One region of the Bradyrhizobium sp. 155 genome, then DNA from elsewhere that is predicted to be linked to it. Evidence: predicted binding sites of a transcription regulator. Region 1 holds the regulator's gene; the other holds the start of a gene.

Region 1 (3,411 bases):
GTGATCTTTCCGTGTCGATGAGCGCGTCCGGTGGACTGCCGCACGCGGCGGTGCTGCCCGAGGCGCCCCCCAAGGTGACCGTGCGTAACCTGGACTTCTATTACGGCGAGCACCATGCGCTGAAGAACATCAACCTGACGCTCGGCGCCAACCGCGTTACGGCGTTCATCGGTCCGTCGGGCTGCGGCAAGTCGACCCTGCTGCGCATCTTCAACCGGATGTACGACCTCTATCCCGGCCAGCGCGCCACCGGTCAGCTCATGCTCGATCAGACCAACATTCTCGACCCCAGGCTGGACCTCAATTTGCTGCGCGCCCGCGTCGGCATGGTGTTCCAGAAGCCGACGCCGTTCCCGATGACGATCTACGAGAACATCGCGTTCGGCATCCGTCTCTATGAGAAGATCTCGAAGTCCGAGATGGACGGCCGCGTCGAGAAGGCGCTGCGCGGCGGCGCGCTGTGGAACGAGGTCAAGGACAAGCTCAACGCCTCCGGCCTGTCGCTCTCCGGCGGCCAGCAGCAGCGCCTCTGCATCGCCCGCACCGTCGCGGTGCGGCCCGAGGTGATCCTGTTCGACGAACCCTGTTCGGCGCTCGACCCGATCTCGACCGCCAAGGTCGAGGAGCTGATCCAGGAGCTGTCCGAGGATTACACGATCGCTATCGTCACCCACAACATGCAACAGGCGGCGCGCGTCTCCGACAAGACCGCCTTCATGTATCTCGGCGAGCTGATAGAGTTCGACGACACCAGCAAGATCTTCACGTCGCCGTCAGATCGGCGCACGCAGGATTACATCACCGGCCGGTTCGGCTAGGAGACGCGACATGGGTTCTGAACATACCGCAAAGGCTTTCGACACCGACCTCCAGGAACTCACTCGCCTGGTCGCCGAGATGGGCGGCATCGCCGAGCGCATGATCGTCGAGTCCGTCGACGCGCTGATCCGCCGCGACGTCCCGCTCGGCCAGCGCGTCGTCGCCATCGACACCGAGCTCGACGCGCTGCAGAAGCGCATCGAGGAGCGTGCGGTGCTCACCATCGCCCGCCGCCAGCCGATGGCGGTCGATCTGCGCGAGATCGTCGGCGCCATGCGCGTCGCGACCGATCTCGAGCGCATCGGCGACCTCGCCAAGAACATGGGCAAGCGCGTCGCGGCGCTGGAGACGGACTTCCATCCGCTCAAGCTGTTCCGCGGCCTCGAGCACATGACCGACCTCGTGCAGCAGCAGGTCAAGTCGGTGCTGGACGCCTATGCCGCGCATGATTTGCCGGCGGCGATGGCGGTGTGGAAGGGCGACGAGGAAGTCGACGCCATCTGCACCTCGCTGTTCCGCGAACTCCTCACGTACATGATGGAGGATCCGCGCAATATCTCGTTCTGCATCCATCTGATGTTCTGCGCCAAGAACATCGAGCGGATCGGCGACCACGCCACCAATATCGCCGAGACCGTGTTCTACATGATCGAGGGCCAGGCGATCACCGACAAGCGGCCGAAGGGCGACATGACGACCTTTGCCAACACGGTACCGAACACCTGAAGACTTAAGGAGCGACGACCCGATGGGCGCACGCATTATGGTGGTTGAGGACGAGGAAGCCCTGACCGAGCTTCTCCGCTACAACCTCGAAGGCGACGGCTATGACGTCGAGACGGTGATGCGCGGCGACGACGCCGACACCCGCCTCAAGGAGCACATCCCCGATCTGATCGTGCTCGACTGGATGCTGCCGGGCCTGTCAGGCATCGAATTGTGCCGGCGGCTTCGCACCCGTCCCGAGACCAAGCAGCTCCCGATCATCATGCTCACCGCGCGCGGCGAGGAGAGCGAGCGGGTGCGGGGTCTTGCGACCGGCGCCGACGATTACATCGTCAAGCCGTTCTCGGTGCCGGAGCTGCTGGCGCGCGTGAAAGGCCTGCTGCGGCGCGCGAGCCCGGAGCGCCTCGCCACCGTCCTTGCTTTTGGCGACATCGAGCTCGACCGTGACAAGCGCCGCGTGGCGCGCTCGGGCCGGCCGATCGATCTCGGTCCGACCGAATATCGCCTGCTGGAGTTCTTCCTGGAGCATCCGGGACGGGTGTTCTCGCGCGAGCAGCTGCTCGACAGCGTCTGGGGCCGCGACATCTATATCGACGAGCGCACCGTCGACGTGCATATCGGCCGCCTGCGCAAGCTGCTCAATCTCGGCCGCGAGCAGGACCCGATCCGCACCGTCCGCGGCGCCGGCTACGCGCTGGATGATCGCTTCGCGAAGGCGGAGCAGGTGTAGGGTTGCAGGCTTGTTTGTTGGCGAGCTGTCCCTGCATTCTCAGCCGTCGTCCCGGACAAGCGAGCGAAGCGAGCGCTGATCCGGGACCCATAACCACCGAACGTGGTTTGGCGAAGACTCGGAGTGACCCCTTCCGCACGATTATTGCGTGCTCGGAGTATGGGTCCCGGCCCCCCGTGCGCAATTGCGCACTAGGCCGGGACGACACTGAAATTGTTGAACTGTCTTCGCGTGACGACTAACGGGGACCCGGCTTTACCGGTGCGCGGCGCCGATCCGACGCGGGCTGGTACGCAACGCGCGAGTGCTGGGCGCAATAGGGCAGTCCGGACAGCGCCCTTCCACCGCAGAAGAAGAAGTCCGGGCTCGAGGGATCGCCGACCGGCCAGTGGCAGGTCGCCTCGTTCAATTCCAGCAGCGACAGCCGCTGGCTCATCGGCACCACGTTGTCGTAGGTGACCGGATCCGGCTCAGCCTCGACCTCGAAGGCCTGCGCCAGCGCGGTGTTGCCGCGCGAGATCGGGCGGCTCACCCGCATCATGTGCTGCGCGGGGCGCGCCTTGCGCGGCCGCGGCGCTGCCGATGATGGGCTCTTGGCGCGGCCCGAAAGGCCGAGCCTGTGCACTTTGCCGATCACGGCATTGCGGGTCACATTGCCGAGCTCCGCCGCGATCTGGCTGGCCGAAAGTCCGGCCTCCCAGAGCTTTTTCAGCTGCTCGACGCGATCATCGGACCAGGTCAAAACCGTCATTGCACCCTTTCCCTCGCTGCGCGCCAGCCATCCTGGGGCCTCGCAGCGAATGCCTAAGCCTTCAAAAACCCGTGCCGCCAGAATCCCTTAAGGCTCGCCGGGCGCGTCTTGAACGCCCGAACGTTTACGCCGGTACATAAGGACTTAAAGATCAGAACCACTGCACGAGATGTCGTATCTGACAATCCAAACGCTACAATATGGCGTGACTCCCGCGCAAGAGTCCGCCGACTCGCTTCCACATGTTCCGTGGCCAAATCCCGCAAAATCGGCACCGCAAGACTACGGATTCAGCGTTTCGCGAGGCTTTCCGGGCGGCATTGACACCCGTTTCACCAGGCCTAAGATAGTCGCACGTGCCGCCCTCAAGAGGCGGCACGTTTCG
Region 2 (3,411 bases), 660 kb from region 1:
CCCGTAAGATTACGGTGACCATCCGGCGGTAAGATTTCCCTCTCACGAGCAATGGTGTGCGGCGTTCGACATGACAACAATGACGGCTTCTCATCTGGTTTCACGCTGGTCCGGTGCCCTCTGGTCGGGAGCTCTTGGTCTCTGTGCAATCGTCGCCGTCATCCGCCCTGCCGAGGCTGATCCCCGCGCCGTTGTCGAGTTGTTTACCTCGCAGGGCTGCTCCTCCTGCCCGCCGGCCGACAAGATCATCGGCGACCTCGCCCGCGATCCCTCGATCATCGCGCTGAGCATGCCGATCGACTATTGGGACTATCTCGGCTGGAAGGACACATTGGCCGATTCGCGCTTCTCTGCACGGCAGCGTGCGTATTCGCGCATGCGCGGCGACCGCGAAGTCTACACGCCGCAGGTCGTGGTCAACGGCTCCACGCATGTCGTCGGCAGCGACCGCACCGGCATCGAAAGCGCCATCGGCAAAACCGAGACGGGCACTGGTGTGATGAGCGTGCCGGTGACGATGTCGCTCGCGGGCAAGCAGATCAACGTCTCGGTGGCCGCGAGCAAGGAGCCGACGGCGTCCCACGGCGAGGTCTGGATCTGCTCGATTGCGAGGTCGGTGCCGATCGCGATCAGTCGCGGCGAAAATCGCGGACAGCAAGTGATCTATCACAACGTGGTGCGCAACCTGCTGAAGGTCGGCGACTGGACCGGCCGCCCGGAAAGCTGGACGGTGCCGATCGAGAACCTCACGCGTGACGGCGTCGACGGTGCCGTGGTCTATGTCCAGGACGGCAGCCGGGAGAGACCGGGCCCGATGCTGGGCGCGGCGTACACGTCGCTGCACTGACGCGCACTTCGAATCGTCCGACTCAAGCACACTCTCAATCCTCATGGTGAGGAGGCGCGTCAGCGCCGTCTCGAACCATGCAGGCCCTGCTGAGGCAGCTCGGCCTCGATCCTTCGAGACGCCGCTTCGCGGCTCCTCAGGATGAGGGGAAAGGGTTTTTGCTGAGATGCTGAGATATCCGTCGAGGCAGAAACATCCCGACCCAAACAATTCGACTCAAACAAAAAAGGACCAACTCGCGTTGGCCCTCCTTGTCGTGCGAACAGACCCGATCCTGACGGCCCCGGGGGGCTGGGGGCTGAGGAATCCGGAACCGAAAGGACCGGGTCAACGCACATAGGTCTTTTCGCAACGCAGGGCGGCAGTCGCTTGGCGGAAAAGCGGCGACACTATGATTCCTGCTAACGATCCCGTGACGGTTTGCCGCGACAGAGTTCCACCGCTGCGTGTGGGCGGATTGGCTCCGATTCCAAGGTCCTTCCAAGGGCCCTTGCGGTGGGGAACAGTTGGCGCAATCATGCAACCGTCATGATCCGCGGTCGAGGGACGGTCTTCGCGGACGCGGTCATGCTGATGCGACAGGAGGCGGCCTATGAGTCTGTCGGAGGATACCGATCCGAGCGAACAGCGTGCGGCGGCGCGCCCCGCCGCTTCGAATGCGCAACTGAGCCGCGTGACGTTCAACCGGCTCGAGCTGCACCGTATTCTCAATCTCTACGGCCGGATGGTTGCCGAAGGCGAGTGGCGCGACTATGCCATCGACTTCCTCAGGGATCGCGCTGTGTTCTCGGTCTTTCGCCGCGCCTCGGAAGTGCCGATCTATCGTATCGAGAAGGATCCGCGCCTCGCGCGCAAGCAGGGCATGTACAGCGTGATCTCGGCGACGGGCTTGATCCTGCGCCGCGGCCACGAACTGGAGCGCGTGCTCCTGGTGATCGATCGCAAATTGGCGGTGGTGTAGCAGGGATCCAGTAGCCCGGATGAGCGTAGCGACATCCGGGTCTTTGCTTGCAGCGTTCCCGGGTATCGCTTCGCTCACCCGGGCTACGGGCCTTACTTCCCCGGCACGCTCTTGGCGCCCTCGCCGAGGCTCCGCTGCATCATTACCGTGTCCAGCCAGCGGCCGAATTTCAGCCCGACGCTGGGATGCGTGCCGATCATTTTGAAGCCGGCCCTGGTGTGCACGCCGATCGAGCCGGCATTGGTGGAATCCCCAATTACCGCGATCATCTGACGGAAGCCGCGTGCCTCGCATTCGACGATCAGCCGCTCCAGCAGGAGCGCCCCGATGCCGCGGCGGTGGAAGGATGGATCGAGATAGATCGAGTTCTCGACCGTGAAGCGGTAGGCCGGGCGGGGCCGGTAGGCACCGGCATAGGCGTAGCCGGCGACGCGCCCGTCGAGGATGGCGACGAAATAGGGGTAGCCGCCGTCGATCAGCGTGCGGTAGCGGCGCGTCATCTCGGCAAGGTCGGGCGGCTCCAGCTCGAACGTCGCGGTGCCCTCGCGGACAGCCTGCCGATAGATGGCCGTGATGGCGGGGAGGTCGGCCTCGGTGGTGGGCCTGATATCGGGTGCGGACATGCCGCAAGATTAGAGCCTTCCCGGGGCGGCTGGAAGAGGCAACCGTGCTTCCTCATACTCCGTCCTTGCGAGGAGCCCTTGCGACGAAGCAATCCAGAAATGCACCAGCGGAGGGACTCTGGATTGCTTCGCTGCGCTCGCAATGACGGTGGGTGTTGAGAGGCTCGCCCCAAACAAAAACCCCGGCCTCTCGGCCGGGGGTTGCTGTCGTCCACTCTGGGCTGGCGCTTAGTCGCGCTGGCCGAGGAGCTGCAGGAGCAGCGTGAACAAGTTGATGAAGTTCAGGTACAGCGACAGCGCGCCGGTGATGGCCGCACGCTCTGCGATGTCACCGCCGGCCGAAGCGTAACCGTAGATGTAGTCGTTCTTCAGCCGCTGGGTATCCCAGGCGGTGAGGCCCGCGAACACCAGCACGCCGACCACCGACACGACGAACTGCAGCACCGAGCTCGCCAGGAACAGGTTCACCAGGCTCGCGATGACGATGCCGATCAGGCCCATGAACAGGAACGAACCCATTCCGCTCATGTCACGCTTGGTGGTGTAACCGTAGAGGCTGAGCGCGCCGAAAGTCGCCGCGGTGATGAAGAACACCCGGACGATCGAGGTGTGCGTGAACACCAGGAAGATCGAGGACAGCGAGACGCCCATCAGTGCCGCGAACACCCAGAACAGGATCTGGGCGGTCGAAGGAGCGAGCCGGTTGATGCCTGCCGAGATCACGAACACCATGGCGAGCGGCGCGAGCATGAACAGCCACTTCAGGGGGCTGACGAACATCGCGTAGCCGAACGGCGTCAGGAACAGCTTGCCGACCCGCACGGCTTCCGGGGTCGGAACGTCCGTCACGGCGGCCATGTAGACGCCGAGGGCGGCAAGGCCGGTGATGGCCAGGCCGATGCTCATGTAGTTGTAGATGCGCAGCATGTAGGCGCGCAGGCCGGCATCGACCGTCGCGGCGTCAACACGCCCGGCGGCCC

Evidence for each region. Region 1 encodes PhoB, which activates phosphate uptake and scavenging genes when phosphate is short. Its sites were predicted from a motif close to TGTCATNNANCTGTCAT; they were not measured.
Region 2: the regulator PhoB is predicted to act here: its motif matches at 1,361-1,377, upstream of IVA93_RS00820 (DUF2794 domain-containing protein).

Annotation. Positions count from the first base shown of each region.
Region 1 is NZ_CP064704.1:7,377,047-7,380,457, reverse strand. Features, by position in the region: gene pstB (phosphate ABC transporter ATP-binding protein PstB) at 1-818, shown strand, start outside; gene phoU (phosphate signaling complex protein PhoU) at 829-1,545, shown strand; gene phoB (phosphate regulon transcriptional regulator PhoB) at 1,568-2,275, shown strand; gene IVA93_RS35060 (GcrA family cell cycle regulator) at 2,514-3,026, opposite strand.
Region 2 is NZ_CP064704.1:163,288-166,698, forward strand. Features, by position in the region: gene IVA93_RS00815 (DUF1223 domain-containing protein) at 71-847, shown strand; gene IVA93_RS00820 (DUF2794 domain-containing protein) at 1,440-1,808, shown strand; gene IVA93_RS00825 (GNAT family N-acetyltransferase) at 1,901-2,431, opposite strand; gene IVA93_RS00830 (Bax inhibitor-1/YccA family protein) at 2,660-3,411, opposite strand, start outside.